Regions from separate parts of the Variovorax sp. Soil_C_26 genome, predicted to be linked through region 2. Evidence: predicted binding sites of a transcription regulator. Region 2 holds the regulator's gene; each other region holds the start of a gene.

Region 1 (9,824 bases), on a different contig from region 2:
GCAGCTCTACACCTCGTCGCTGCGCGATCCCGAGCTGGCCGTGGTGCGGCTCACGCAGCCGCGCATCGAGCGCCGCGTGGTGCTGGCCTACCTGCCGGGGCCGATGCGCAACGTGGCGGCGCAGGAACTGATCGCCTGGCTGGGCGAACGGCTGCCGCGCGGCGCCGGGTCGGCGGGGGCGCGCGCGGGCAGCCGGAAACGGCCGCTGTAGCGGAACACGTCGCCGAACCAGCGGTGGCGCAGCACCATCTTCATGCCGAACGCCTCGGGGTCCTGCGGATCGGGCCGCTCCTCGACATAGGCAGTGCCCATCAGCAGGCCGAGCGGCAGCGGCAGATGCAGCCCGCCGATGCGCCAGACGTAGCCGCGGTCGCGGAACACCAGCGCGCCGTCCTCGGCGCTCACCGCCAGGCGCATGCCGATGCCGAAGCGCACGTATTCGATCACCTCGCCGTGCCGGCGCCCGAGCGCCATGTGCGAGCGGAAGTGGAAGGGCGCGCGGCCTTCGAAGCCGAAGACGCGGTCCCAGTACAGCAGGGCGCTGTCGGGCCGGCAGCGGTAGTGCACGTCGATCGGCACGTTGGCGCCGGTGTAGGGCACCAGCGCGCCGAATACTCGGCCGAAGGGCATCAGCAGCACGCGCGCCCATGGCGCATGGTGCACTTCGTCCATGGTGCCGCGCACGCAGACGTGGTCGGCCGAGAACGGTGCCATCGTGTAGTGCCTGCGGACCACCTCGCCGAGGCACTCCCACCGCGCACCGAGCGCCTGCTGGAAAACCGGGCGGCGGTCCGTCATGCCGCCGCCGGGCCGCTGCGCGTGGCCGTGACCATGCAGTAGTCGAAGTCGCGCCAGAACACGCCCAGCGCGAGCGCGCAGTAGCTGGCGACGATGTGCTTGCGGCGCCACGGGCCGAGCCGGCCGCGTGCCTTCCAGAGTTCGACCAGCGCGAAGCGCGTGGCGAGCAGCGGAATGTGCAGCGCGCTCGGCGCCACGCGCCAGCGCAGCGAACGCACCTCGATGTCGTGGAAGCCGTGCGTGCGCAGCGCGGCAACGAAATCGTCGCGCACCGCGAGCGTCGGAACGGCCCAGCTGTCGGCCCACAGGCGGTGGAGCCAGCCGGCCACGCGGCCCGGCCGCGGCCGCAGCAGGAAGCCGTCGACCACGGCGAGCCGGGCGCCGGGCTTGAGCAGGCGCGCCGCCTCGCGCACGAAATCCGCCTTGGCGGCTCCGCTGGCGTAGCAGGCGCTTTCCACGGCCCAGGCACCGTCGGCCTGCGCGCCGGGCAGGCCGGCGCGCGTGTAGTCGGCCTCGAGGTGCGCTACCCGGTCGGCCACGCCGGCCGCGGCATCGAGCCGTGCGGCGATGCGGTTCTGCACCGCCACGTTGGTGACCGTGACGGCGCAGAGCGCGGGATGATCGGCCAGCAGCGTGCGCGTGGTGGCGCCGGCGCCGCAGCCCAGGTCGACCACGCAGCGGCGCGGCGCCTGCGCCTCGGCCTCGCCGAGCCCGAGCGCACGGCCGACGACCCGGTTCATTTCCACCAGCATCGCTTCGCGCCGGAACGGGTTCAGGCCGAGCCGCCAGAAGCCGAAGTGCATGTTGTAGCTCGGACTCCATGCGCGATAGTCGTCGGCCACTTCGGTGAAGTAGTCCTGCGTATCTGCCTTGGTGACCGTGGCGGCCCCAGGCGTGGCGGGCAAGTGGAAGTCGGGCTGGAAGATGCTGGGCATCGGGGCTCTCTCTTTCTACATTCGGCAGTTGCCGTCGGCACAGGTGCCGCCGCGCGTGTGCGGGCGCGTCAGCAGCGCCACGAGCGGGCGCGGGAGGCGATGGCGGTGGCGCGCAAGCGCGGCGTAGGCGCGATCGGCCAGTCGCGCCACCGGCGGCAGGTCGAGCAGGAAGCCTCCGGCCGGCAGGCCCACGGCCTTGCGGCAGGCGCGGATGGCCGCCACGCCGACATGAAGTCGGCCCTCGGCGTCCACCGCATGAAGCGCCGTCATGAGCGCCTGGCGTGGCGCGGGTCCGCCATGGAAATCTGCGCGCGAGCAATCGACGAGGTGCAGGCGCGCCGCTGCGTCCCGGGATGCCATGGTCTTCATCTCGGCGGCGCAGAGCGGGCAGCTGGCGTCGTAGTAGACGGTCAGCGGGAAGGCGAGGGTGGACGACATATTGTGTTTCCGATATTTCTGTCAAAACAGAAATGAATGGACAAAAAAAGCACCGCTCAGATCATCGGCAGGCCGGCATGGTTCGGATCGGCGTCGCCGGCATCGCCCTGGCTGGCCGACGCCGGCGGGGCCGCGTCCCCGCGCACGAACTTCTGCACGCTCGCGCCCAGGCTCAGTACCTTGTCGAGCGTGCCGGGCGACAGCCGCAGCATCTCGTCGGCCCAGGTGGCGAGCTTGCTCATCAGGTCGAGGGTCGAGCGGATGCGGTCCTGCGCGTCGGCCGGTTCGTTCTGGAAGTCGGGGCTCGCGACGAGCTCGCGCAGCACGCGGACCGTGGGATCGAACTCGCGCTCCTTGCGCTCGCGCACCACGGTACGGAACAGCTCCCAGACATCGACGCTGGTCTCGAAATAGTCGCGCCGGTCGCCCAGCACATGCGTGACGCGCACGAGGTTCCAGGCCTGCAGTTCCTTCAGGCTGTTGCTCACGTTGGAGCGTGCCACGCCGAGCGTCTCGGAAATTTCCTCGGCGTGTACCGGCTTGCCATGGGCGAATAGCAGGGCGTGGATCTGCGACACCGTGCGGTTGACGCCCCACATCGACCCCATTTCGCCCCAGTGGAGAACGAACTTGCGCTGGATGTCGGTGAGTTGCATGCGTGAAAGTCTAATGTTCTTGAAATTTCTGTCAATACAGAAATCAGATTCTGTGGGATGGTGCAGGAGCAAAAATAACTGTATAAACATACAGTTTTCAGCCAAGAGGTCGCCATGCCAGCCGCTCTCATCCCGATCCATGCCATCAAGGGCCGCGGTGCGGCCACGCGCCTGGCGCACCGCTTCTCGCGCGACGAGCGCAACGACTTCGACGACGGCTGGGGCACGCTCGCCGACGAGGCGGCTGAGTCCGACGGCCTGGCGCCGCTCGCGACCGAAGTGCGCTTCGAAGACGTGAAATCGGTGCTCAACCAGAACGAATCGCCCGACATCTCGTTCGACCGCTCGCTCAACCCCTACCGCGGCTGCGAGCACGGCTGCATCTACTGCTTCGCGCGGCCCACGCACAGCTATCTCAACCTGTCGCCGGGGCTCGACTTCGAGACCCGGCTCATTGCCAAGCGCAACATCGTCGAGGTGCTGCGCGGTGAGCTCGGGCGCAAGGGCTACCGGCCCAGCCACATCGCGATCGGCACCGCGACCGACTGCTACCAGCCCATCGAGCGTGAGCTGCGGCTCACGCGCGCGGTGCTCGAGCTGCTGCAGGAGACGCGGCACCCGTTCGCGCTGGTCACCAAATCGAGCACGGTGGAGCGCGACCTCGACTTGATCGCGCCGATGGCCGCCCAGCGGCTGGCCGCTGTCTACATCACCGTGACCACGCTCGACGGCGATCTGGCCCGCAAACTCGAGCCGCGCGCCGCCGCGCCGCACCGGCGGCTGCGCACCATCCGCACCTTGGCCGAAGCCGGCGTGCCGGTGGGCGTGAGCGTGGCCCCGCAGATCCCGTTCGTGAACGAGGACATGGAGCAGGTGCTCGAGGCTGCCTGGGAGGCGGGTGCGCGCAGCGCGTTCTACACGGTGATCCGGCTGCCGTGGGAAGTGGCGCCGCTGTTCAAGGAATGGCTCGAACTGCACTACCCGCAGCGCGCGCAGCGCATCATGGCGCGCATCCACGAGATGCGCGGCGGCAAGGACTACGACGCCGACTTCGCCACGCGCATGAAAGGCAGCGGGCTCTGGGCCGACCTGATCCACCAGCGCTTCGAGAAGGCAACGCGCCGCATCGGCTTCAACCGCGAGCGCATCGCCCTCGACCTGGACGCCTTCCGGCCGCCGGGCGCGGCGGGGCAGGGGCTGTTGTTCTAGGGTCAGTCCCCATGGGCTTGCATGGGAGGGGGCCTCCAAATCAAGGTAGATTCGTAAACAAGGGGCGTGGGCCTTCGCGAACCGACCACAGGGAGTAGTTGCGCATGGATGGAATCTGGCTGGTGGTGATGGGTGTTTCCGGCTGCGGCAAATCGACGCTCGGCGAAGCGCTGTCCAGCGCGCTGTCGCTGCCGATGATCGAAGGGGACGACCACCATCCCCCCGAGAACCATGAAAAGATGAGCAAGGGCATTGCGCTGACCGACGCCGACCGGGCCGGCTGGCTCGACGCGCTGGGCCAAGCCCTCGCCGCCGAGCCGCGCGGTGCGGTGCTGGCCAGTTCGGCGCTCAAGCGCGCCTACCGCGACCAATTGCGCGCGGCCGTGCCCGATCTGAAGTTCGTCTTCATGGAGATCGACCGCGCGGAGAGCGAGCGCCGCGTCGCGTCGCGCGCCGGCGCGCACATCTTTCCCGCGAGCCTGGTGGCCAGCCAGTTCGAAACACTCGAATCGCCGGTGGGCGAGGACGGGGTGATCACGGTCGATGCGACCACGCCCGTGGAGGAACTGGTGGCGCAGGTCAGGCGCGCGCTGTCGGCCGAGCGCGGCTGAGACGCACCCGGCCGGTTCAATGCGGCCGGTTCAATGAGGCCGGGTCAACGAGGCCGGGTCGTCAGATCACTTCCGGCCACTGCGTGTGGAAGAACTCGCCCGCGGGCTTGTCCACGCGCTCGTAGGTGTGCGCGCCGAAGAAGTCGCGCTGCGCCTGCAGCAGGTTTGCGCTCAGGCGCTCGGTGCGGTAGCTGTCGTAGTACGCCAGCGAGGCGCTGAACGCCGGTACCGGAATGCCGTGGCTCACCGCGAGCGCCACCACCTCGCGCCAGTTCTGCTGCGTGCGGTTCAGCAGGTCCTTGAAGAACGGATCGAGCATCAGGTTGCCGAGCGCGGGGTCGCCGCGGTAGGCGTCGGTGATGTGGTTCAGGAAGCGCGCGCGGATGATGCAGCCGCCGCGCCAGATCGCGGCGATGCGGCCGAGGTCGAGCTTCCAGTCCTTCTTCTCGCCCATGGTCTTCATGAGGTCGAAGCCCTGCGTGTAGCTGATCACCTTCGAGGCATAGAGCGCATCGTGCACCTTGGCCACCAGCGCCTTCTTGTCGATCGACAGTTCGGCCTTCGGGCCCTGCAGCAGCTTGCTCGCCGCCACGCGCGCCTGCTTCTGCGACGAGAGCACGCGCGCCTCGACAGCGGCGTTGATGGTGCTGATGACCACCGCGTTCTCCGCGGCGTTGATGAGCGTCCATTGCCCCGTGCCCTTCTGGCCGGCCTTGTCGAGAATGACGTCGACCACCGGCTGGCCGGTCTCCGGGTCTTTCTGCTCGAGCGCCTTCGCGGTGATCTGGATCAGGTAGCTCTGCAGCTCGCCCTCGTTCCACTCGCTGAAGACGGCGGCCATCTCGTCGGTCGTGAAGCCCGCTGCCTTGAACAGGCTGTAGGCCTCGCAGATCAGCTGCATGTCGCCGTACTCGATGCCGTTGTGCACCATCTTCACGTAGTGGCCCGCGCCGCCCGGGCCGATGTGGATCACGCAGGGCTCGCCGTCCACCTTGGCGGCAATGCTCTCGAAGATCGGCTTCATCACCTCCCACGTAGAGAGCGGGCCGCCCGGCATGATCGACGGACCCTTGCGCGCGCCTTCCTCGCCGCCCGAGACGCCTGCGCCGATGAAGCGCAGGCCCTCGCCGGCGAGCCAGGCGTCGCGGCGCTCGGTGTCGCTGTAGAGGCTGTTGCCGCCGTCGATCACGATGTCGTCCTTGTCGAGCAGCGGGATCAGCTGTTCGATCACCTGGTCGACCGGCGCGCCGGCCTTGACCATGATCTGGACCTTGCGCGGCCGCGCCAGGCTCTGCACGAAGTCCTCGAGCGTCTTCGCGCCCACCAGCTTCTTGCCGGGGTGAGCGGCGACGAAGGCCTCGGTGGTGGCTTCGGTGCGGTTGTAGACGCTGACCTGGAAGCCGCGGCTTTCCACGTTCAGCACCAGGTTCTGGCCCATCACGGCCAGGCCGATCAGTCCGAAATCGCTTTTCTTGTCGTTCATGGCCCTTCTTTCGTGTGCGGTCGATGTGACGGGCATTGTGCCGGGCGTGCCGGCACGCTGCCATGAAGGCCGTCTATACCCGCTTGGCAAGCGCCCGAGGCGTGGGTATGTTGGTGCCATGAACGCAAACAGCCCGCCCGCCGTCCGTACCTGGTCGACCGACGCCGCGCCGCCGTCGCAGCGGCTCGACTACTGGGTCGGCGCGGTCTGCGAGGGTTTCCTCGAGATGGACGTGACCAGTTCGCTCGCGGGCAGCTTCAGCGCCACGCTCGAGTCGGCGCCACTGGGCGCGATCGGCGTGAACCGGGTCCGCGGTTCTGCACAAGACGTGTACCGCACCCGGCGCGCCATCGCCCACAGCCGCAGCAACTACTACTACCTGCTGTGCAAGACCGATTCGCCCTGGGTCGCCGCACAGGACGGCCGCACGGCGCGCCTGCTGCCGGCCGATCTTGTGCTCGTCGACTCGCGCCGGTGCTACGAGTTTCATTTCCTGCAGTGCGCCGACACGCTGTCGCTCGAACTGCCGACGGCGTGGGTCGAGTCATGGCTGCCTCGCGCAAGTGACCATCAGGTGCGGCGCATCGACGGGCAGTCGGGCTGGGGTCGCGTGCTGAGCGGTTTCGTGCAGCAGCTGTCGCCGCAGGCCGTGCTGAGGCCTCCGTTGCCAGCAGCCTTGCTGACCGACCAGCTCGGTGGGCTGCTCGCACTTGCGGCAGGCGCCGACCCGGCTTCGGCAACGTGCGAGGGCGAGCGTGCCGCGCTGCGGCGGCGTGTGCTCGATGCCACGCGGGAGCGCCACGCCGAGCCGGGGCTAACTGCCGCCAAGGTGGCGTGCGGGCTCGGCATTTCGGAGCGCAGCCTCCACCGCTGCCTGGCCGGCGGCGCGACCACCTTCGCCACCGCGCTCGCCAGTTTTCGCATGGAGGTTGCGCGACGCATGCTGTGCGATGCGCGTTTCGACCGGCTCGGCATTGCCGAGATCGGCTTCCGCGTCGGATTCACCGACGCATCGCACTTCGTGCGCCAGTGCCGCCGGCATTTCGGCGCCACACCAGGCGCCTTGCGGCGCCACCGCTGAGACAGAGGCCGCATCCAGCAGGCGCCCGGCAGGCATCGGCCATTCGCCTGTCGGCGAGCGGCCATCCGGGCGGCCGCATGTTGCCTAAAGTCGTCTTCATCACGACCAAGAAGGAGACATGCATATGTCGGACACCTATGTTCTGGTACACGGCGCCTGGCACACCGGCGCCGAAATGGAAGCCGTGGCCGGCAGCCTGCGCGAGGCCGGCCACGGGGTGCATTGCCCCACGCTCGCGGGCAACCGCGCCGACGACGACCGCTCGCGCATCGGCCTCGAGGATGCCATCGAATCGGCTGTCCGCTTCATCGAGGAGAAGGACCTGGGCGATGTCCGTCTTGTGGGCCACAGCTATGGCGGCATGGTGATTTCGGGTGTGGCGGACCGCATCGCGCAGCGACTGAAGCGGCTGGTGTACGTCAACGCCTTCGTGCCGCTCGACGGGGAATCGCTCAACGACATGGTGCCGCCGCACTACATCGCGATGTTCGATGCCATTGCCGGCGCCAACGGCAATGCGGTGACCCTGCCATTCGAGGTCTGGCGCGAAGCCTTCATCAACGATGCCGACCTGCCGCTCGCGCAGGCCAGCTACGAGCGGTTGAACCCGCACCCCTACCGAACCTTCACCGACAAGATCCGGCTTTCCCAACCGCTGGCGGCATTGCCGCTCGGCAAGTCCTACGTCAATTGCCTGCAGGACACGGCCATGCCGCACAGCCTGCCATGGCATCCGCGTCTGTCGGAGCGGCTTGGCTTGTTCAGGCTGGTGGAATGCCCGGGCAGCCACGAGATGTTCTTCTCGAACCCGATGCGGCTGGCGCAGGCCATCCTGGAGGCGGGGCGCGACTAGCGCTGGCGGCCACTCGCCGCTGCGCCGCTCAGCGGTTGAACAGCGCGTCGTACACGCGGATCGACGCATAGGCATCGTTGGCCGCGTAGCGGATCTGCGCCGGCGAGAGCTGCCGGTTGGCCCAGTTCGAGGTGGTGGCTTTGCGCGACTTGATGAAGCGCTGGTTGAAGACCAGCGCGACGGCGGTCTTCACGCCCACCGACTTGCGGTAGCCGCGGCGGCGGAACTCGTGGTCGATGTCGACCACCGCCTGCGGCTCCACCGCGAGCCGCCGGCGCAGCAGCGAAAGGTCGCTCGACAGGCCGAAGCCGACCTTCTGCAGCGCGGTCGAGGCGACCAGCGCCGCGAGCACGTCGTTGCATTCGGTGCGATGGAGCTGGAACAGCCAGGCGGCCGTGGGCGTGGCGAACTGCACCACGTGCGGACCGCCCGAAACCTCGTTCTTCGCGAAGGTCGGCTTCGACTCGGTGTCGAAGCCGACCACGCGCGCGTCGAGCAACGCCACGGCGGCGCGCTCGGCGTCTTCCCGCGTCGCGACCACCACGATGCGCGGGAGGTCCAGCCCTTCGAAGGGCGCCAGCAGCGCGATCTGTTCGCGCTCGGGCAGCGGCGGGAGTAGGGCGGGGTCGTGGTTCAACGGGCGGGCGCTTTCTTTTTCCTGGCGGGTGCGGTTTTCTTGGCGGGCTTGGGCGCATGGCCCGAGCGCAGGGCGGCTTCGTAGGCGCGGCGGCCCCAGACCGCGGCTTCCTCGCGATCTTCGAACAGCTCGGCCGGGGCCTGGCGGTACGACATGGGCATTGCCTTGCCCTGGCGTTCGTAGGTGAAGGGCGGCAGGTCGAGCCGGTCGAAATGTGCAGCGCTTTCGGCGTCGCACTTGAGGTAGAGCGTGTCCTTGAACACCAGCGCGATCATGCGGCCGTCGTGCCAGACGCCGTGGCCGCCGAACATGCGGCGCGTCTCGATGCGGCCGATGCGTTCGAAGGTCTCGTGCAGGCTCTCGACGAAGGCGCTCATGAAAGGATGAATGAAGGGATCTCAGCCGTGGCGCTTGGCCGGCCCCGGCGGATGCCAATGGTAGGCGACCCGTTCGCGTCCGCTCGCGGGATGGTGGTCGACCGCGCCGCGCACCAGGCCGTAGCGTTCGTAGAAGCGCTGCGCCGCCGTGTTGCCGACGGCCACATGGAGCTTCCAGCCGAGCGGCATGCGCACACCGGCCTCGTCGAGCAACGCCTGCCCGAGGCCCTGGTTGCGCAGGTGGGGCTCGACGAAGAGCTGCGCCACGTAGCTGCGCCGCCCCAGCAGTACCATGAACGCGAGCACCTGGCCTTCGCGCTCCGCCAGCACCACGTCGGCCGGCGCAATGAACTCGGCCTGCACGCGCCGCAGCCAGTGCGTGATGGGTTCGACGACGCTGGTATTGCGATGGGCCGCGATCCAGGCGCGGCGCCAGATGCCGGCCAGTGCCAGGCTCTCCTCGGCGTTGCCGTCGCGGGAGCGCAGGCGGAAGGCGGGGATCTGCGCGGCCGACATGTCATGCACGCAGCGTCTGTGCGTGGTGCGCGATGTGGTCCGCCATGAAGGTCTGGATGAAGTAGTAGCCGTGGTCGTAGCCCGCATGGCGCCGCAGCGTGAGCGGCTGGCCGGCGGCGAAGCAGGCGGCCTCGAAGGCTTCGGGATGCAGCTGCTCGGCCAGGAATTTGTCGGCCAGGCCCTGGTCGATCAGGATGCCCTGCGGATAGGGCGCGGCGGTCTGCGACTTC
Region 2 (9,824 bases):
CGTGGCCGGGTTGGTGGCCAGCACGCGGCGTCGCGTGGCGGCGTCGTCGACCAGCATGTCGATGCCGACGGTGCGCGTGGCGTCCAGGCGCTCGACGGCGGCGATCGTGGTCACGTCGAAGCCGAGCGGCGCCACGAGGATCAGCGAGCCCGGTGCCGCCGTGGCGCCGCTGTCGATCTGCGCGCCCAGCGTGTTGATCAGGCGCAGCAGTTCGGCACGGCGTGCGGCACGCGGCGAGACCCAGACCGAAGGCAAGGTGCCCACGCTCGGCGGCAGTGGTTCGGCGTCCTGCTGCTGGGCCCCGTCGGCGTAGCGATAGAAGCCCTCGCCGGTCTTGCGCCCGAGCACGCCGGCCGCGAGGCGCTGCGCGGTGATCACGCTGGGCCGGAAGCGCGGCTCCTCGTAGTACTGGTGGTAGATCGACTCCATCACCGGGTGCGACACGTCGAGCGCGGTCAAGTCCATCAGCTCAAAGGGGCCGAGGCGGAAGCCCGCCTGGTCCTTGAGGATGCGGTCGACCGTGGCGAAGTCGGCCACGCCTTCGCCGACGATGCGCAGCGCCTCGGTGCCGTAGCCGCGGCCGGCGTGGTTGACGATGAAGCCGGGCGTGTCCTGTGCCTGCACGGCGCTGTGGCCCATCTGTGCGGCGTAGCCCGCCAGCCGCTTGCAGGTGTCGGGTGATGTGCGGAAGCCGGCCACGACCTCGACCACCTTCATCAGCGGCACGGGGTTGAAGAAATGGAAGCCCGCCATCCGCTCGGGATGCGCGAGCCCGGCGGCGATCGCCGTGACCGAGAGCGACGAGGTATTGGTGGCGAGCGTGGCCGCAGGCGTGACGATCGCCTCGAGTTCGCGGAACAGCTTGCGCTTGACTTCGAGGTCTTCGACCACCGCTTCGATCACGAGGTCGCAGCCGGCCAGGGCGGCGATCGAATCGACCGCCTTGACGCGCGCAAGCTGCGCGTCGCGCGTCGGCACGTCGATCCTGCCTTTCTCGTGCAGCTTGTTCCATTGGGCCGCAAGGGCTTCGCGCCCGCGCTCCGCGGCGCCCGCGAAACTGTCGAGCAGCAGTACCTCGCTGCCGGCCTGGGCGGCGATCTGGGCGATGCCCCGCCCCATTGCGCCGGCGCCGACGACGCCGATCCGGGTGTAGTTGACTGTCATTGGAGAAGGATTTTCACTGGTTGAGAAATTCGGGCCGGCGGGCGGCTGCCCCGACCGCGGTGTTTCGAGCAGACTGCGATTTTGCCGCCATGGCCGGAACGGGCGCTGCGGGTTTCTCGCAGCAGGCGCGTCAGGCCGCCCGGCCGCTGCGGTCGATGGCCACGCTCGCGCCGATGGCGACCAGCAGCAGCGCAAGGCCGACCCAGTTCATCCATGCCGATGCGTCGTTGGCCAGCAGCCATCCGCCGAGCGCGGCACCGACGGCCTGGCCCGTGTAGATGCCCGAGCTGTTCAGCGCCACCGAGCCGGGCGCGAGCGCTGGCGCCAGGCTCACCAGCCGAGCCTGCTGCGCCGAATTGGTGGCGAAGCATCCGAGCCCCCAGGGCACGATCACCGCGGCCAGCCAGGGCAGGGTGGGCGCCCAGGGCCAGAGGAACAGACTCAGCGCGATCAGCGAACTCGTCAACAGCACCATGCGGCCTGCACCGACGCGGTCGATGAAGCGGCTCACGACCATGTTGCCCAGCACGCCGAAAACGCCGAACAGGCCCCACACCAGGCTCAACGTGGTGGGGTCTGCGCCGAAGTCCTGCTTAAGGACCGGGCCGAAGTAGCTGGACAGGACGAACTGGCCGGCACCCTGCAGCGCCGTGACCGCGACGATGCCCATCAGCACCGGGCTGCGCAGCACGCGCGACCATGCGGCCTTGGACAGTGCTGCGGGATGGATCCCCTGCGGCAGCGTCAGCCAGACCCAGGCTGCGCTCGCGACGCTCAGCACCGCGATGGCCACGAAAGCCATGCGCCATCCAAAGTGCCCCCCGATCAGCGCACCGATCGGGAGGCCCAGCACCGAGGCCAGCGACCAACCGAGAAAGACGAAGGTCACCGCACGCCCGCGCTGTTCCGGTGCCACCAGCAAGCCGGCACAGGCGGCGGCTTGCGGCGTGAAGACCGCTGGCGCGATCACCGTGAGCATGCGCACCGGCAGCAGGGCGCCGAAGCTGGGCATCGCGGCCGCAATGGCGTGCCATGCCGCGTACCAGAGGAGCGAAAGCGCGAGCAGCTGGCGGCGGTCCCAGCCCGCGACCGCGGCCGCCAGCAGCGGCGCGCCGATGCACATCACGATGGCCGCGACCGTGATGAGCTGCCCTGCCGTCGCGACGGAGACCGCGAGCGATGCGCTGATCTCGTTGAGCGTGCCGGGCACCACCATCACGCCCGTGCCAATCACGAAGTTGCCGGCCAGCAGCGCCCAGAGCGCACCCCGGGACGCCGACCGGCTCACGGAGCCGTCTCCGGACTCACCGGCGGACCTGCAGGGCGCCGGGATTCACGATGTTGGTGGGGTTGCCCTTGATGAAGCTCACGACGTTGTCGAAGGCCTGCCCGAAATAGCTCTCGTAGCTTTCCTGCTCGACATAGCCGATGTGCGGTGTGCAGATGCAGTTTTCGAGGCGCAGCAGTGCGTGGCCCTGCAACGGCGGTTCGCTCTCGAACACGTCGATCGCCGCGAGGCCCGGCCGGCCGCGGTTCAAGGCGGCGAGCAGCGCATCGGCCTCGACCAGTTCGGCCCGCGAGGTGTTGACGAAGAGCGCTGTCGGCTTCATGCGCGAGAGGTCCTCGAGCGTGACGAGGCCCACGGTCTCTTCGTTGAGCCGCAGGTGCACCGACAGCACGTCGGCCGCGGCAAAGAACTCCTGGCGGTTCTGCGCCACCTGGAAGCCGTCGGAACGCGCCTTGGCGCAGCTCGCCTCGCGGCCCCAGATCACGACCTGCATGCCGAACGCCTGGCCGTAGCGCGCCACCAGTTGGCCGATGCGACCATAGCCCCAGATGCAGAGCGTCTTGCCCTTGAGCACCGAGCCGAGCCCGAAGTTGGGCGGCATCGACGCCGACTTGAGACCCGACTGCTGCCACGCGCCGTGCTTGAGGTTGCTGATGTACTGCGGCAGCCGGCGCATGGCCGCCATGATCAGCGCCCAGGTGAGTTCGGCGGGCGCCTGCGGCGAGCCGCTGCCCTCGGCCACAGCCACGCCGCGCTCGGTGCAGGCCGCGACGTCGATGTGGCCGCCGACGCGGCCGGTCTGGGAAATGAGTTTGAGCCGGGGCAGCTTCTCGATCAGCTGCCGCGAGATGTGGGTGCGCTCCCGGATCAGCACGATCACGTCGGCGTCTTTCAGGCGCACCGAGAGCTGGCCGATGCCTTTCACGGTGTTGGTGTAGACCTTGGCGGCGTAGGCGTCGAGCTTGGCGGCGCAGCGCAGCTTGCGCACGGCGTCCTGGTAATCGTCGAGGATCACAATATTCATGGCGTGCAATTGTGCCTCGCAGCACTGGCACGGCGCGCGCCTGAACGTTTGGATACCCGGCCCCGGGGAAAGTCACCGGGGCGTGCACGGGCTCAGTGCAGGTGCGCGGACCGCGGTGCGGCACTCACGGCTTCCATGGCCTCGAGCGCGGCGAGCCGGTCGAGCTCGGCGCAGACATCGGCCATACGCCCCGAAATCACCATCCGGTTGGTGCTGCGTTTTTCGCCCTGGTGATCGACCACGCGGATCACGCGCAGCGGCCGTGCAGGCGCGGCAGCGGCCTTGGGTGCCGCCTGGGCATGGGGCCGGGCCGCGCAGGCAGGGCGAACGACGAGGCCGCCATGCAAGCCTGCGGACGCAGCACGGCCATCGCGGTGGCGGGCACTGCGCGCGGGCAGCAACCGGCTGGCCAGCGACTGCAGCGGCATCCAAAGGTCAACGATAGCGAGAAGGGCGATTCCCATGTGAACTCCAAGAAGGTTTGAGGTTGAACACAGGCAGGATTGCTTTCGCCGGACGCAACAGGGTGATGGCGCCAGTTGCGCCATACGCCCGCCACCTGTTGCGGCTGGATGGATGGTTTCGGTTGTCAGCAGCCGGTTTGGCGGCTACATCAGCATGGTGTTGCGGATCAGGCCCACGGCAAGGCCCTCGATCTCGAACGGCTCGCCGGGCTGGACCACGATGGTCGGATAGTCGGGGTTTTCAGCGTGCAGCTCGATCACCTGCTTGTTGCGCTTGAGGCGCTTGACAGTGACTTCGTCGCCGAGGCGGGCCACCACGATCTGGCCGTTGCGGGCTTCCTTGGTGGCTTGCACCGCGAGCAGGTCGCCGTCCATGATGCCGGCGTCGCGCATCGACATGCCGCGCACCTTGAGCAGGTAGTCGGGCTGCTGCTGGAACAGGGTGTTTTCGACGTAGTAGGTCTGGTCGACGTGCTCCTGCGCGAGGATCGGCGAGCCCGCGGCCACGCGGCCGATGAGCGGCAGCGCGAGCTGCGCCATGCCGGGCAGCGAGAGCGAGAACTGCCCGCCTTCGCGGTGCCGGGTCTCGTTGAGCGAGCGCAGCGCGTCGCCCTTGAGCCGGATGCCGCGCGAGGTGCCGCTGACGAGTTCGATCACGCCCTTGCGGGCCAGCGCCTGCAGATGCTCCTCGGCCGCGTTCGCGGATTTGAAGCCGAGTTCGTTGGCGATCTCGGCGCGCGTGGGTGGCGCGCCAGTGCGTGCGATGGCGCTCTGGATCAAGTCCAGGATCTGTTGCTGGCGGGCGGTAAGCTTCACGGCAAACTGCATAGTGGTTCCTTGCGGCACTGGCTAGATATCCAGTAACTGTATTTTTAACCAGTTTTTAAAAGTTGGCAAGCATGGTGAATTCATCAGGTCCTGGTGTGCGGCGTATCGTGGTGTTGGGCACGGGCGGCACCATCGCAGGCCGCGCCGCCGATGACGGCGACAACATCGGTTACACCGCGGGCGAGGTCGTGGTGGCCGATCTGCTTGGCGGCATCGGTGCCCCCGCGGGCTTTGCGCTCGTGGCCGAGCAGGTTGCCCAGCTCGACAGCAAGGACATGGGCTTTGACGTCTGGCTGCAACTCGCCGAGCGCTGCGCTGTGTGGCTCGCCGAGCCTGACGTGGCGGGCGTGGTGGTCACCCATGGCACCGACACCATCGAGGAGACGGCCTTCTTCCTCCACTCGGTGCTCGCGCCGGCCAAGCCGATCGTGTTGACCTGCGCCATGCGCCCGGCAAGCTCCCTCTCGCCCGATGGCCCGCAGAACCTGCGCGATGCCGTCGCGGTCGCCGGCGCGACGGGCGCGAAAGGGACGACTGTGGTCTGTGCCGGCACGGTGCATGGTGCGCTCGACGTCCAGAAGGTGCACACGTACCGTCCTGATGCGTTTGCATCGGGCGACGCCGGCCCGGTCGCCTACGTGGAAGAGGGTGTGGTTCGGCGCCTGCGGGACTGGCCCGGCGCCGTGCCGGGCGGCGCTGGCGTAGGGCTGCGCGCGGTCGCGGGAGCGGTCGCGGCGGCAGGGTGGCCGCGGGTCGAGATCGTCATGAGCCATGCCGGCGCCAGCGGCGCGCTGATCGACCTGCTGTGCCAGGAGCGCGCCGGCGGCGTCGCCGAGCCGGTCCGCGGACTGGTCGTGGCGGCCACCGGCAATGGCACACTGCACCAGACGCTCGAGGCTGCTGCCGTGCGCGCGGAACAGGCTGGTATCCCGGTGTTGCGCGCCACGCGTTGCGCGAGCGGCCGCATTCTGCCGCGGCCCGACGACCGGCTGCGCGATGCGGGCGCGCTGACGCCGGTCAAGGCGCGCGTTGCGTTGATGCTCGAACTGCTGGGAAGGGGAAAAGAAGACGCCGCCTGAACCGCAGCGCCGGCGCGGCGCTCAGCTGCTCAGGGCCGCCAATGCGCGCTGCGTGATCTCGTCGACCGTACCGACGCCCTTGATGGCGCGGTACTTGGGCGCATTGGCCGGGTCGGCCTTGGCCCATGCGGAGTAGTAGTCGACCAGCGGACGGGTCTGCTCGCTGTAGACCTCGAGGCGCTTGCGAACGGTTTCTTCCTCGTCGTCCTTGCGCTGGATCAGGTCTTCGCCCGTGACGTCGTCCTTGCCTTCGACCTTCGGCGGATTGAACTTGACGTGGTAGGTGCGGCCCGACGCAGGATGCGAGCGTCGGCCGCTCATGCGTTCGATGATGTCGCTGAACGGCACGTCGATCTCGAGCACGTAGTCGAGCTTGACGCCGGCCGCCTTCATGGCGTCCGCCTGGGGGATCGTGCGTGGGAAACCGTCGAACAGGAACCCGTCGGCGCAGTCGGGTTGCCCGATGCGTTCCTTCACGAGATTGATGATCAGGTCGTCGCTCACGAGGCCACCCGATTCCATGATCGACTTGGCTTGTTGTCCGAGCGGGGTGCCCGCCTTGACCGCCGCGCGCAGCATGTCGCCGGTGGAAATCTGGGGAATGCCGTACTTCTGGCAGATGAAAGTGGCTTGCGTGCCTTTGCCCGCCCCGGGCGCGCCCAGCAAAATTAGTCTCATGATGTCCTCGGACGGTTCTTAGATTTTGTGTCGCACCCCATGCGGCCCGAGGGCCGCCCAAGGCGGAATTGCTTCGAGGATAGCATGCGAGGACGGGCGAAATTCCCGCTGCCGCCCTCTGTGCGGGGGCTTCAGCGCACGCTCGCGAAGACCGCGCGGACGCGCGCGAGGTCTTCGGGTGTGTCGACGCCGGGGCCCGGCGCAGTCTGGCTCACATGCACCGCGATGCGGTGACCGTGCCAGAGCGCACGCAACTGTTCGAGCGCCTCGGTGGCCTCGATCGGCGCCGGCGGCAGCGACGGAAAACGCCGCACGAAACCGGCACGGTAGCCATAGATGCCGATGTGGCGCAGCGGCGCGGGCGAGGGCAGCACACCGGGTGCCGCGCCGCCGGCCGAGCCATCGCGCCACCAGGGGATTGGCGCCCGGCTGAAATAGAGCGCGTGGCCTTCGGCGTTGAGCACGGCCTTGACCACGTTTGGATTCACGAAGTCGGCCACCGACTCGATGGCGTGCACTGCGGTGCTCATCGCGGCGCCGGGGTGGGCCGACAGCGTGGCGGCCACGGCATCGATCAGCGCCGGATCGATCAGCGGTTCGTCGCCCTGGACATTGACCACGATGTCGTCGCCGTCGAGCCCAAGCTGTTCGCAAGCCTCGGCCAGGCGGTCGCTGCCGCTCGCATGGTCCTGCCGCGTGAGCACGGCCTCGACCCCATGTTCCCGGCAGGCATCGACGATGGACCCATGGTCCGCTGCGACCACCACGCGCGCCGCGCCCGACGCGGCGGCGCGCAGGGCCACGCGAACGACCATGGGCAGGCCGGCGATGTCGGCCAGCGGTTTGTCGGGCAGCCGCGTCGACGCCAGGCGCGCCGGCACCAGGACGGTGAAGCTCACCGCCCCAGCTCTTCGTCGGACAGGGTGCGCGCCTCGTTCTCGAGCAGCACGGGAATGCCGTCGCGCACCGGGTAGGCGAGGCGGGCGCTGCGCGAGCAGAGCTCCTGCTTCTCGGCGTTCCAGGTCAGCGGGCCCTTGGTGACGGGGCAGACGAGCAGTTCAAGCAGCTTGGTGTCCATCGAGCGATGATAGCTTTGCGTCGAGCGCAGCGAAGAACGCGGCCGACGGCGCGAAGTCGAGCGGCACCGCGAGCGCTTCCGGGGCCTTGCGCCACAGCTTGACCGCGTCCTTCTCGGTGCAGAGCAGCCGCTGCCCGGCGAGCGCGGGCGTTTCCCAATCGGCAAAATCGTGGTGGTCGGGCAGTGCGATGGTCCGGGACAGCGTGAGCCCGCGTGCGCGCAGCATCTCGAAGAAGGCTTCGGGCCGCGCAATGGCTGCAAGCGCGATCACGGGATGGCCTGCGAGCGCAGCCAGCGGAATGCGTGTGCCGTCGCGCGCCACCGTGTCGGGCGCGAGCGCACGGGTCGCGGTGTAGCCGCCCGCGAAGGCAGGCTTCGCGCCGCTGTGGAGCACCAGGTCGCAGGCGCGCGGCCAGCGCTCGCGCAGCGGTCCGGCAGGAAGCCGCCAGCCGTTGCCGACGCCGCGGTCGTCGAACACGCAGATCTCGATGTCGCGGGCGAGCGCGAGGTGCTGCAGCCCGTCGTCGCTCACGATGACCTGCGTGGCCGGGTAGCGGGCGAGCAGGGCCCGCGCGGCCTCGATGCGGCGCCGCGCCACGAATACCGGCGCCCCGGTGGCGCGATGGATCAGTGCCGGCTCGTCACCCACTTCTGCAGGTGCGCTCTCGGCGAGCACCTCGCGGCAATCGGTGGTGCGGCGGCCATGGCCGCGCGAGATCACGCCCACGCGCAGGCCACGCGCCTGAAGATGCCGCACGATGGCCATCACCACCGGCGTCTTGCCGGCACCGCCCGCGATCACGTTGCCCACCACGATGACCGGCACGCCGGCGCGCTCGGATCGGAGCCATCCCAGCCGGTAGAGCGAACCGCGCAGCGCGAAGAGCGCTGCATACAGCAGCGACAGCGGCCACAGCAGGCAGGCCGGCAGGCCGCGTCGCAGCCAGGCCCGCTGCAGCCGGGAGGCCGATGCGTTGCGCGCCTCGGGCTGCTGCACTTGGCGGCCCTCAGTGCGTCGTCGACTGCGCGGCGAAGGTGATCTGCACCAGGCCCGCGCGGCGTGCGGCTTCCATCACCGTGATCACCGACTGGTGCGGGCTGCTCGCGTCCGCGCTGATGATGACGACGCTGTCCTTGCCGCCGGTCGCGGCTGCGGCCAGGGCGGCGGCCACGGCATCCACGCCGCGATCCGCCAGCGCGGTCTTGTTGATCGAATACCGGCCGTCGGCCGACACCGCAACGATCACTTCCTTCGGATAGTCGCGCTGGGCATCGACATCGGCCGTCGGCAGCCGCAGCTGCATCTCGGTGAATTTGCTGTAGGTGGTCGACAGCATCAGGAAGATCAGCACCACCAGCAGCACGTCGATGAACGGGATCAGGTTGATCTCCGGCTCGTCGCGCGCGCCGTGGCGAAACTGCATGCGGCCGGGGCGGCTCATCTGCGCAGGGCGCTCAGATGGCGCGCGAAGCGTTCGCCCGACAGTTCGAGGTGCAGCAGGTATTCGTCGACCCGGGTGCGGAAGTAGCGCCAGAAGATCAGCGTCGGAATGGCCACGATCAGGCCGAACGCCGTGTTGTAGAGCGCGATCGAGATGCCGTGGGCGAGCTGTGCGGGATTGCCCGAACCCACCGCGCCGCTGCCGGGCGACTGCGAGCCGAAGATCTCGATCATGCCGATGACCGTGCCGAGCAGGCCGAGCAGCGGCGCCGCCGACGCAATGGTGGCCAGCGCCGGCAGGTAGCGTTCGAGCCGGTGCGCCACGGTGCGGCCCGACGCCTCCATGGCGGCGCGCAGGTCTTCCTCGGTGCACAGCGGGTTGGCATTGAGCGCCCGCAGGCCGGCGGCCAGCACCTGGCCGAGCATCGAATTCTGTTCGAGCCGGGTGACCACGTCGGGCCCCGGCACGGCGCCGTGCGAGACGGTGATGGCCTCGTCGAGCAGCTTGGGCGGCAGGACCTTCACGGTCTTGAGGTTCACGAAACGTTCGATCACCAGCGCGAGCGCAATGACGGAGCAGGCGAGCAATGGCCAGATCGGCCAGCCCGCGGCAACAATGATGGAAAACAAGAAAATCCTCCGGCCCGTAGACTGCAAATGCGCGGCGATTATCCCCCGAGCGCAGCCCGCTAAACGCGGCACGCTTCCTGTAAGCGAAGACGCACAGATTCTGTGGATAACTTTGTGACTAACCCATTGCGCAATGCGTCCGAACCCGCA
Region 3 (9,824 bases), on a different contig from region 2:
TGCCACCAACGTGAGCTTCGCCGCCATGGACCCGTTCTTCGCGATGGTGCGCTTCGTGAGCACCAAGGCGTTCCCGCCGGTGTCGAACAACTGGGGCTACTACGGCAATGCCGAAGTCGACAAGCTCGTGGCCGATGCGCGCACCAGCTTCGACGACAAGGCGCGCGACGCGGCACTGGCAAAGCTACATGCGCACGTGGTCGACGACGCGCCCTTCGTCTGGATCGCGCACGACGTGGGCCCGCGCGCCATGTCGGCCAAGGTCCGGAACGTGGTGCAGCCGAAAAGCTGGTTCATCGACATCGCCACGATGACCATGGACTGAGCGCGCGATGCTCGCCTACCTGCTGCGCCGCATCGTCTACGCCCTGCCGATCATGGTCGGCGTGGCGCTGGTGTGCTTCCTGCTGGTGCACATCGCGCCGGGCGACCCGCTGGTGTCGATCCTGCCGCCCGACGCGTCGGCCGAGCTGCAGGCGCAGTTGCGCGAACTCTACGGCTTCAACCGCTCGCTGCCCGAGCAGTTCGCGATGTGGCTCTGGCGCGCGCTGCACGGCGACCTGGGCATGTCGATCGCAAGCAACCGCGCGGTGGCCGGCGAGGTGTTCACCGCCGTCGGCAACACGCTGCGCCTCGCGGTGGTGGCCACCTTCATCGGCTTCGTGCTGGGTTCGCTCTTCGGCTTCGTGGCGGGCTACTTCCGCGGCTCGTGGATCGACCGCGCAGCCTCGATGTTCTCGGTGCTCGGCGTGAGCGTGCCGCACTACTGGCTCGGCATGGTGATGGTCATCGTGTTCTCGTCGCAGCTCATGTGGCTGCCCGCCACGGGCGCCGGCCCGGGCGGCTCGAGCGACTGGGCCTGGGACTGGGCGCACCTGCAGTTTCTGGTGCTGCCGGCGCTCACGATGTCGGTGATCCCGATGGGCATCATCGCGCGCACGGTGCGCGCACTGGTGGCCGAGATCCTCGACCAGGAGTTCATCATCGGCCTGCGCGCCAAGGGCCTCACGCACTTCGGCGTGTTCCGCCACATGGTCAAGAACGCCGCGCCTACCGCGCTGGCGGTGATGGGCCTGCAGCTCGGCTACCTGCTCGGCGGCTCGATCCTCATCGAGACGGTGTTCTCCTGGCCCGGCACCGGTTTTCTGCTGAACTCCGCCATCTTCCAGCGCGACCTGCCGCTGCTGCAGGGAACCATCCTGGTGCTCGCGCTGTTCTTCGTGGTGCTCAACCTGCTGGTCGACGTGCTGCAGACCCTGCTCGATCCGCGCATTGCGCGGGCCTGAAGACCCATCGCCATGTCCGCCCTTCTCGCTCCCCTCATCGCCGCCGAGCCCCTGCCGCCGCAGCGCTCGCGCGGCTATTGGACTTCGGTGGTGCTGCGCTTCGTGCGCGATCCGGTCGCCATGGGTGCCGCGCTGGTGGTGCTGCTGCTGATCGGGCTGGCGGTGTTCGGCCCCTGGCTCGCGCCGGCCGACCCGTATGCCTCCTCGATGCTCAAGCGGCTCAAGCCGATCGGCACCGAGGGGCTGCTGCTCGGCAGCGACGAACAGGGGCGCGACATGCTCTCGCGCCTGATCGTGGGCGCCCGGCTGTCGCTGTTCATCGGCATCACGCCGGTGTTCTGCGCCTTCGTGCTCGGCACGGTGATCGGCATCGTCGCGGGCTACGCGGGCGGTCTCACCAACACGCTGATCATGCGCACGATCGACGTGTTCTACGCCTTCCCGTCGGTGCTGCTCGCGATCGCGCTGTCGGGCACGCTGGGCGCGGGCGTGGTCAATTCGCTGATCTCGCTGACGGTGGTGTTCATTCCGCAGATCGCGCGCGTGGCCGAGAGCGTGACGACGCAGGTGCGCACGCGCGACTACGTGGAGGCGGCGCGCGCCTCGGGCGCGAACCCCTTCACCATCGTGCGGGTGCACGTGCTCGGCAATGTGCTCGGACCGATCTTCGTCTACGCCACGAGCCTGATCGCCGTGTCGATGATCCTGGCCTCGGGCCTGTCGTTCCTGGGCCTGGGCGTGAAGCCGCCCGAGCCCGAGTGGGGGCTGATGCTCAACACGCTGCGCACCGCGATCTACGTGCAGCCGTGGGTGGCGGCCCTGCCCGGGCTGATGATCTTCGTCACCTCGATCTCCTTCAACCTGCTGTCCGACGGATTGCGCTCGGCGATGGACAACAAGGGGTGAGCATGAATCCATTGAACGACGTCGGCGGCCCGGCGCAGCCGCTGCTCAGCATCTCGGGCCTGGTCAAGCACTTCCCGCTCAAGAAGGACGCGCTCGGCCGCGGCGGCGGCGTGGTGCGCGCCGTGGACGGCGTGGACTTCGAGGTGCACAAGGGCGAGACGCTGGGCGTGGTCGGCGAATCGGGCTGCGGCAAGTCGACCACGGCGCGCCTCTTGATGCAGCTCATCGCGCCGACGCGCGGCGAGGTGGTGTTCGACGGCCGCGAGGTCGGCGGCCGCGACCTGCCGCTGAAGGAATTCAGGCGCCAGGTGCAGATGGTGTTCCAGGACAGCTACGCCTCGCTCAATCCGCGCCTCACCATCGAGGACTCCGTCGCCTTCGGGCCGCAGGTGCACGGCCTGCCGCGGCGCGAAGCGGTGGCGCGCGCACGCGACCTGCTCGCGCGCGTCGGGCTCGATTCGCGGCGCTTTGCCGAGCGCTATCCGCACGAGCTGTCGGGCGGCCAGCGCCAGCGCGTCAACATCGCGCGTGCGCTGGCGCTGCAGCCGCGCATGGTGATCCTCGACGAGGCGGTCTCGGCGCTCGACAAGTCGGTCGAAGCCCAGGTCATCAACCTGCTGCTCGACCTGAAGGCCGAGTTCGGCCTGACTTACGTCTTCATCAGCCACGACCTGAACGTGGTGCGCTACGTGAGCGACCGCGTGATGGTGATGTACCTCGGCCAGGTCGCCGAGATCGGTCCGTCCGAGACGCTCTACGATGCGCCGGCGCACCCCTACACGCGCGCGCTGCTGTCGTCGATGCCGTCGATGGACCCCGACCACCGCACCGAGGCCGCCGCGCTCGCGGGCGACCCGCCGAACCCTATCGATCCGCCGAGCGGCTGCCGCTTCCATCCGCGCTGCGCGCTCGCAGCGCCGGTGTGCAGCCAGGTGGTGCCCGAGCGCATCGCCACCGGCGCGCGGCATGCGGTGAGCTGCCTGGTGCATGAAGCGGGCAGCGGGCACCCCATGGCGCAGCCGGCGCAGCAACACGAAGAAAGGCAGGCCGCATGAACCACGCCGCGCCACCCGTCACCGAACCGATGGTCCGCCTGCGCGACCTGAGCGTCACCTTCACCGGCGGGCGCAAGCCCGTGCATGCCGCGAGTGGCGTGAGCCTGGACGTGGGCCGCGGCGAAGTGGTTGCGCTGATCGGCGAATCGGGCTCGGGCAAGAGCGTGACGCTGCGCACGCTGCTGCGGCTGCACCCCGAGCGCCGCACGCGCATCGGCGGCCAGGTGCAGGTGGCCGGGCGCGACGTGCTCGCGATGTCCACGCGCGAGCTCGACGGCTTCCGCGGCAAGGTCGCGTCGATGATCTTCCAGGAGCCGCTGCTCGCGCTCGACCCGGTGTACTCGGTCGGTGCGCAGATCGTCGAATCGATCCGGCGCCACGAGAAGGGCGTCGCCGCGGCCGAAGCGCAGCGGCGCGCGCTCGCGCTGTTCGAGCGCGTGCGCATCCCGAGCCCCGAGCGCCGCCTCGCGGCCTATCCGCACGAGATGTCCGGCGGCATGCGCCAGCGCGCGATGATCGCGCTCGCCCTGGCCTGCAACCCGCAGCTGCTGCTGGCCGACGAGCCGACCACCGCGCTCGACGCCACGGTGCAGATCCAGATCCTGCTGCTGCTGCGCGAGCTGCAGCGCGACCTCGGCCTGTCGGTGATCTTCGTCACGCACGACATCGGCGCGGCGGTCGAGGTGGCCGACCGCATCGCCGTGATGTATGCGGGCCGCATCGTCGAGGAAGGCAGCGCGCGCGCGTTGATCCGCACGCCGCGCCACCCGTACACCATCGCGCTGCTCAAGAGCCGGGCCCATGGCGCGCTCGCGCGCGGCGCGCGGCTAGAGACCATCGGCGGCGCCCCGCCCGACCTTTCCGCGCTACCGCCTGGCTGCGCCTTTGCCGCGCGCTGCAGCCTCGCCGCCGAGGCCTGCCGCATTGCACAGCCGCCCGCCATCGAGCTGGCACCGAACCACCGCGCGCGCTGCATCCGCACCGAGGCTGCCGCCGCCATCGCCCCCACCCTGGTAGCCTGACCCTGCCGACCTGCACCACCATGCCATTGCACGACCCCGCCCACGCCTTCGTTCCCTACCCCGACGTTCCGGTGCCGCATGCGGCCACCGGCGCGCTCGCCGACCTGAGCTTCGCGGCCAAGGACCTGTTCGACGTGGCCGGCCATCCCACCGGCGGCGGCAGCCCGATCGTGCTCGCGATGTCGGGCATCAAGACACGCACCGCGCCCGCGGTGCAAAAGCTGCTCGACGCGGGCGCGCGCTTCGTCGGCAAGACCGTGACCGACGAGCTCGCGTTCTCGATGAACGGCAACAACGCGCATTTCGGTGCGCCGATCAACGGCGCCGCGAAGGACCGCATCACGGGCGGCTCGTCGTCAGGCTCGGCCTCGGCGGTGTCGTGGGGCCTGTGCGACTTCGCGCTGGGCACCGACACCGGCGGTTCGGTGCGCGCGCCGGCCAACCACTGCGGCCTCTACGGCCTGCGGCCGACGCACGGGCGCGTGAGCCTCGAGGGGGTGATGGACCTCGCGCCGAGCCTGGACACCTGCGGCTGGTTCGCGCGCGACGCCGCCACCTTCGCGCGCGTGGCCGACGTGCTGCTGGGCGCCGATGCGGTGGCCCTGCCGGCGCGCGTGCGGCTGCTGCGTCCCGACGATGTCTGGTCGCTCGCGGTGCCGGCCGCGGCCGCGGCGCTGGCCGATGCCGCCGCGCGCGTGCAGGCCGTGCTCGGCGAGGCGCGGCATGTCGACGTGGCGCTCGACTCCTTCGATGCGATGTACTGGAACTTTCGCTACGTGCAGGGCCATGAGGCCTGGCTCACCGACGGGCCGCTGATCGAGCGCCATGCGCCGCCACTCGGCCCCGGCGTGGCGGAGCGCTTTGCCTGGTCGCGCGGCGTGACCGATGCGCAGATCGTCGCCGGCCGTGCGTTTCGCAGCGCCTTCCGCAGCCACCTCGCCGAGCTGCTCGGCCATGACGGCGTGCTGCTGATGCCGACGATGCCCGACATCGCGCCACTGCGCAGCGAGGCCGAGGCCGGCCTGGAGGACTACCGCGACCGCTCGATCCGGATGCTCTGCATCGCGGGCCTCAGCGGCTTTCCGCAGCTGTCGATGCCGTTCGCGCAGCGCGACGGCGCGCCGCTGGGCCTTTCGCTGCTCGGCCCCGCAGGCTCGGACCGCTCGCTGGTCGCGCTGGCCGAGCGCCTCGCGGCAGCGTCTCAGAAGCTGTGAATGAACTGGACGTGCCCGAGCAGGTCGTCCAGGCGCGTCCGATCGAGGCGCAAAGCGCAGTCGTAGCTCGGGCTACGGCGAGCATTTGCAACGACGAGCGGGCGTGTCTGGGCGGGCTGAGCGGGCATGGCCGGTTCGTTCACAGCTTCTCAGTCCGGCTGAACCACCGCCGGCGCGGCCAGGCGGCAGACGTCGCAGTCGGGCACATCGGCGCCGCGCTCCAGCACCACGAAGTCGCCCGCGTCCAGCGCCAGCAGCGCGTGGTGCCAGGTGCCGGGTGCGAGCAGCACGCCCTGCAGCCCATCGGTCACGAAGGCCGAAAGATCGGCCGCCGACGTGGGCGCCGCACCTGCACGTGCGACCACGATCACGAAGCGCCGCATGCCGAGCGGCACGAAGGCCTGGCTGCCGAGCGCATGGCGCTCCAGTTCAACGACCTCGTGCGGAAAGCGCCGTGCCTGCGCGCGGAACAGCGCGAGCATCGGCCGGCCGCCGCCGGCGTCGAGCTGCAGGTCGTCCACGAGGTCGAAGCGCTGCGCGCTGCCGCCGTTGATGGGCCGGCCTTCGCCGGGCGGCGCGGCGATCACCGTGCCGAAGGGCGAGAAGGCGTCGGCGGTCAGCGGCCGGATGGCGAGCAAAGCATGGGCAGGCGTCATGCCGCCATTGCAGCAGAAACCGTGCCGCGCGCGGCGGCCAATTCGTCGCGCCAGCGTGCATAGGCGGCGGCGCGTTCGCCGTCCGCGAGCCGCAGCAGTGCCGAGGGATGCAGCGTGACGAACACCGGTCGGCCGTCGGCGCGTTCGTGCAGCCACATGCCGCGTTCGGCCTGCACCGCCACCGGGCGCCCGAGCAGCGCGCGCGCCGCGGTGGCGCCGAGCGCGACCAGTGCCTGCGGCTTCACCAGCGCGATCTCGTGGTCGAGCCAATGGGCGCAGGCTTCGGCCTCGCGCTGGCCGGCGGTCTTGTGGATGCGGCGCTTGCCGCGCAGTTCGTACTTGAAGTGCTTCACCGCATTGGCCAGGTACACGCTGTCGCGCGGCCAGCCGATCTGCGCCATCGCGCGGTCGAGCAGCTGCCCGGCCGGCCCGACGAACGGCCGGCCCGCCAAGTCTTCCTGGTCGCCGGGCTGCTCGCCGACCAGCATGTGGTGCGGCGCGAGCGGGCCTTCACCGCACACGGCCTGCGTGGCGAGCGCGCCGATCGGACAGGCGCGGCAGCCGTGCGCGGCGGCCTGCAGTTCGGCCAGGCTCGCGGGCGCCACGCCTTCCGCGGGGCGCAGGTGCAGCGCGATGGGCGCGCGGATGCGACGCACGGGCGTGGCCGGTGCATCGATCATGGCCTGGCTGCGCGCCGCGGCGGCGTCGGCCAGCGGCTGGATCAGCGCGGCCTCGGGCAGGTTGTGCCAGTAGCGGCGCGGCATCTCGTTGCGCATGGCCGCGAGCTTGAGCCGCGCGGGGTTGAAGATGTGCGCGTAGTAGGTGAGCCAGAGCTGCTCGCCGGCATCGGGCGCGGGCTTTTCGCGCCGGTCGGCGCCGGGCCGGAAGGCCAGCGCGGCACCGTCCCACGCCACGCAGCGGTCGGGCGTGAGGATGGCCCAGCGCATCTGCGCGAAGCGGCGCGCGAAGAACGGCGCATTGGCCTCGACGATGCGGTGCTCGGGCTCGAACCACGCCACGTGGCGCTCGAGCCCGTCGGCCTCGTCGGCCACGCGCGTGAAGCGCACGAAGGCGCGCATCTTGTGGATGTCGCGCCGCACCGACCGGGCCATGCGCTGGGCTCGCATCATGTCGGCGTCGAGTGGATCGTGCCGCAGCGCGGGTTCGTGCGCGAGGCGCCAGAGCAGGCGGTAGAGCAAGGCAAAGCGCTGGTCGTCGCGGTGCAGGACCACGTCGGCGCAGAGTGCGACGATGGCGGCCGGCACGGGATGCGAAGGCACGGCGGGCGGCGCGGGCAGCATGGTGTCTGCCTCGCCGAACAGGCCTTGGCTTGCGCCGCCGCCGCCATCGCCGCCGGCCGCGTCGCGCACACGCCATTCGACTTCGCCCGGCGGCACGCCAGCGGCCAGCAGTTGCCGGGCGCTGCGGCGGAATGCGTCGAGGTCGACCGGATCGTCGAGCAGCGCCTGCATCGCACGGCCCCTAGAACAGCGATGCCTGCACCGCGGTGCGCGGCGGCGCCGCGAGAGCGCCGCGCGCCGGCCGATGCCCGTCGGCCACCACGAACGGCAGCACCTTGCGCGCGGGCACATGGAGCCGCCGCAGGTCTTCGGCACGCACGCGTCGCACCCGACGTGCCTGCATCAATCGGTCGACGGCCTTGACGCCGAGCCCGGGCACGCGCAGCAGCATCTCGCGCGGTGCCTGGTTCAGGTCGACCGGGAAGCACTCGGCATGCGCGAGCGCCCAGGCCATCTTGGGATCGACGTCGAGCCGCAGCAGGCCGTCGGGCGCCGCCACGATCTCCTCGTGGCCGAAGCCGTAGAAGCGCATCAGCCAGTCGGCCTGGTAGAGCCGGTGCTCGCGCAAGAGCGGTGGAGCGGTGAGCGGCAGCGCGCGCGCCGCATCGGGAATGGGGCTGAAGGCCGAGTAGTAGACGCGGCGCAGCCGGTAGGCGCCGTACAGCGTGGCGCTGGTCGCGAGGATGCCGCGGTCGTCTGTGGCATCGGCGCCCACGATCATCTGGGTGCTCTGCCCCGCGGGCGCGAAGGGGGGCGGCTTGGCGGCCACGGGGGCGGCGCCGGGCAGCACGCGGATCGGCACCACGCGGCGCGCTTCTTCGCGCGTGTGGTCGATCGCAAGCCGCAGCCGCGCCATCGATCGGCGGATGGCGCTCTCGTCCTTCTCGGGTGCGAGCGCCTGAAGCCCCTCGGTGGTCGGCATTTCCACGTTGATGCTGAGCCGGTCGGCATAGCGGCCGGCCCGCGCGATAAGTTCGTCGCTTGCGTCGGGAATGGTCTTCAGGTGGATGTAGCCGCGAAAGTCGTGGTCCTCGCGCAGCGCCCGCGCCACCTCGACCACCTGCTCCATCGTGTGGTCGGGCGACTTGACGATGCCGCTCGACAGAAAAAGGCCCTCGATGCAGTTGCGCCGGTAGAAGTCGAGCGTGAGCTGCACCACCTCGTCGATGCGAAAGCGCGCGCGAGGCACGTTGCTCGAGGCGCGGTTGACGCAGTAGAGGCAGTCGTACTGGCAGTGGTTGGTCAGCAGCACCTTGAGCAGCGAGATGCAGCGGCCGTCGGGCGCGTAGCTGTGGCAGATGCCCATGCCCTCTGTCGAGCCGATGCCGCGTCCGCCGACCGAGTCGCGCGGCTGCGAACCGCTCGACGCGCAGGAGGCGTCGTATTTGGCGGCATCGGCAAGGATGGCGAGTTTGCGCTGAAGTTCCACGGCGGCTTGGGGCGTCAAAAGACTGTATGAATATACAGCATCGAGGCGCCGGCGTTGACAAAGACCGGCTGCGCGCAGGGTCGCTCGCCACGCGGCCCGCTACAGTCCAGGGCTCTTTCCACCCGATGCGCAGCGATGCGCCGTGTCCGATGCGCCGCCTCTCTTCCTTCTCCGTGCTCGCACTGGCTGCCGCGCTGCTTGCCGCGGGATGCGCCTCCCCGCGCACCGCGCCGCGCGTGGTCTTCCTCGCCGACGGCGTTTTCAAGTCGCCCTCCACCCAGGACGCCGAGGCCTATTGCCGCAACTTCGGCGCGCCCATGCGCTACCTCGACCCCGAGGCGGCGGCCCGCGCGCCGGGCGCCGAGGTGACCTATCGCTGCGACTGAGCCGGCGCCTCCTCGCCTGGCACCCGCACGCACGCGAGGATGAAGTCGATGAAGGTCCGGATCGCGCGCGTGTGCTGCCGGTTCGGCATGTAGAGCATGAACATCTGCGTGCCGAAGAGCGACAGGCGCCAGTCGTCGAGCGTGGTGACCACGTCGCCCCGGCGCATGTCGTCGGCCACCACGTAGTCGGGAACCAGCCCGATGCCGAGGCCCGCCAGGATGGCCTGGCGCAGGAACAGGAAGTTTTCCGAGATCAGCGTCGGCTCGAGCACCACTTCGCGCCGCACTTCGCCCAGCTCCTGGCTCTGGTAGGCCGACACGCGCAGCTGCCGCCCGACGACGGCCGCCGTCACCACGGGAGCGCTCTGCAATTCGTCGAGCTGCTGCGGCAGCGCATGTTCCGCCGCATAGCCGCGCGAGGCGCAGGCCACGTAGCGCACCGCGCCCAGGTCGCGCGCCACCAGGTTCTGCGGCGGCTCGGGCACCACGCGGATCGCGATGTCGACCTCGTCGCGCAGCAGGTCCTCGATGCGGTTCTCGAACACCACGTCGAGCACGATGCCCGGGTA

Evidence for each region. Region 2 encodes LexA, which represses DNA repair genes until DNA is damaged. Its sites were predicted from a motif close to ACTGTATNNNNATACAGT; they were not measured.
Region 1: AC3A6G_RS08720 (PA0069 family radical SAM protein) is a predicted target of LexA. The motif match lies at 2,905-2,922, and genes of this name have one in related genera.
Region 3: AC3A6G_RS24005 (putative DNA modification/repair radical SAM protein) is a predicted target of LexA. The motif match lies at 8,891-8,908, and genes of this name have one in related genera.

The regions. Positions count from the first base shown of each region.
Region 1 is NZ_JBDGJC010000002.1:673,434-683,257, forward strand. Features, by position in the region: gene AC3A6G_RS08695 (LysR family transcriptional regulator) at 1-211, shown strand, start outside; partial or broken gene AC3A6G_RS08700 (DUF4166 domain-containing protein) at 256-798, opposite strand; gene AC3A6G_RS08705 (SAM-dependent methyltransferase) at 795-1,733, opposite strand; gene AC3A6G_RS08710 (thiol-disulfide oxidoreductase DCC family protein) at 1,749-2,171, opposite strand; gene AC3A6G_RS08715 (GbsR/MarR family transcriptional regulator) at 2,228-2,827, opposite strand; gene AC3A6G_RS08720 (PA0069 family radical SAM protein) at 2,942-4,036, shown strand; gene AC3A6G_RS08725 (gluconokinase) at 4,141-4,647, shown strand; gene gnd (decarboxylating NADP(+)-dependent phosphogluconate dehydrogenase) at 4,709-6,130, opposite strand; gene AC3A6G_RS08735 (AraC-like ligand-binding domain-containing protein) at 6,249-7,211, shown strand; gene AC3A6G_RS08740 (alpha/beta fold hydrolase) at 7,336-8,064, shown strand; gene AC3A6G_RS08745 (3'-5' exonuclease) at 8,093-8,701, opposite strand; gene AC3A6G_RS08750 (TfoX/Sxy family protein) at 8,698-9,078, opposite strand; gene AC3A6G_RS08755 (GNAT family N-acetyltransferase) at 9,100-9,594, opposite strand; gene fghA (S-formylglutathione hydrolase) at 9,596-9,824, opposite strand, start outside.
Region 2 is NZ_JBDGJC010000003.1:60,395-70,218, forward strand. Features, by position in the region: gene AC3A6G_RS09705 (3-hydroxyacyl-CoA dehydrogenase) at 1-1,164, opposite strand, end outside; gene AC3A6G_RS09710 (MFS transporter) at 1,295-2,452, opposite strand; gene AC3A6G_RS09715 (D-2-hydroxyacid dehydrogenase family protein) at 2,469-3,476, opposite strand; gene AC3A6G_RS09720 (hypothetical protein) at 3,569-3,940, opposite strand; gene lexA (transcriptional repressor LexA) at 4,085-4,768, opposite strand; gene AC3A6G_RS09730 (asparaginase) at 4,840-5,847, shown strand; gene adk (adenylate kinase) at 5,869-6,525, opposite strand; gene kdsB (3-deoxy-manno-octulosonate cytidylyltransferase) at 6,657-7,424, opposite strand; gene AC3A6G_RS09745 (Trm112 family protein) at 7,421-7,603, opposite strand; gene lpxK (tetraacyldisaccharide 4'-kinase) at 7,584-8,600, opposite strand; gene AC3A6G_RS09755 (ExbD/TolR family protein) at 8,611-9,027, opposite strand; gene AC3A6G_RS09760 (MotA/TolQ/ExbB proton channel family protein) at 9,042-9,674, opposite strand.
Region 3 is NZ_JBDGJC010000011.1:100,531-110,354, forward strand. Features, by position in the region: gene AC3A6G_RS23965 (ABC transporter substrate-binding protein) at 1-325, shown strand, start outside; gene AC3A6G_RS23970 (ABC transporter permease) at 333-1,286, shown strand; gene AC3A6G_RS23975 (ABC transporter permease) at 1,299-2,192, shown strand; gene AC3A6G_RS23980 (ABC transporter ATP-binding protein) at 2,195-3,247, shown strand; gene AC3A6G_RS23985 (ABC transporter ATP-binding protein) at 3,277-4,269, shown strand; gene AC3A6G_RS23990 (amidase) at 4,290-5,483, shown strand; gene AC3A6G_RS23995 (ureidoglycolate lyase) at 5,633-6,139, opposite strand; gene AC3A6G_RS24000 (UdgX family uracil-DNA binding protein) at 6,136-7,611, opposite strand; gene AC3A6G_RS24005 (putative DNA modification/repair radical SAM protein) at 7,622-8,869, opposite strand; gene AC3A6G_RS24010 (hypothetical protein) at 9,043-9,255, shown strand; gene AC3A6G_RS24015 (LysR family transcriptional regulator) at 9,240-9,824, opposite strand, start outside.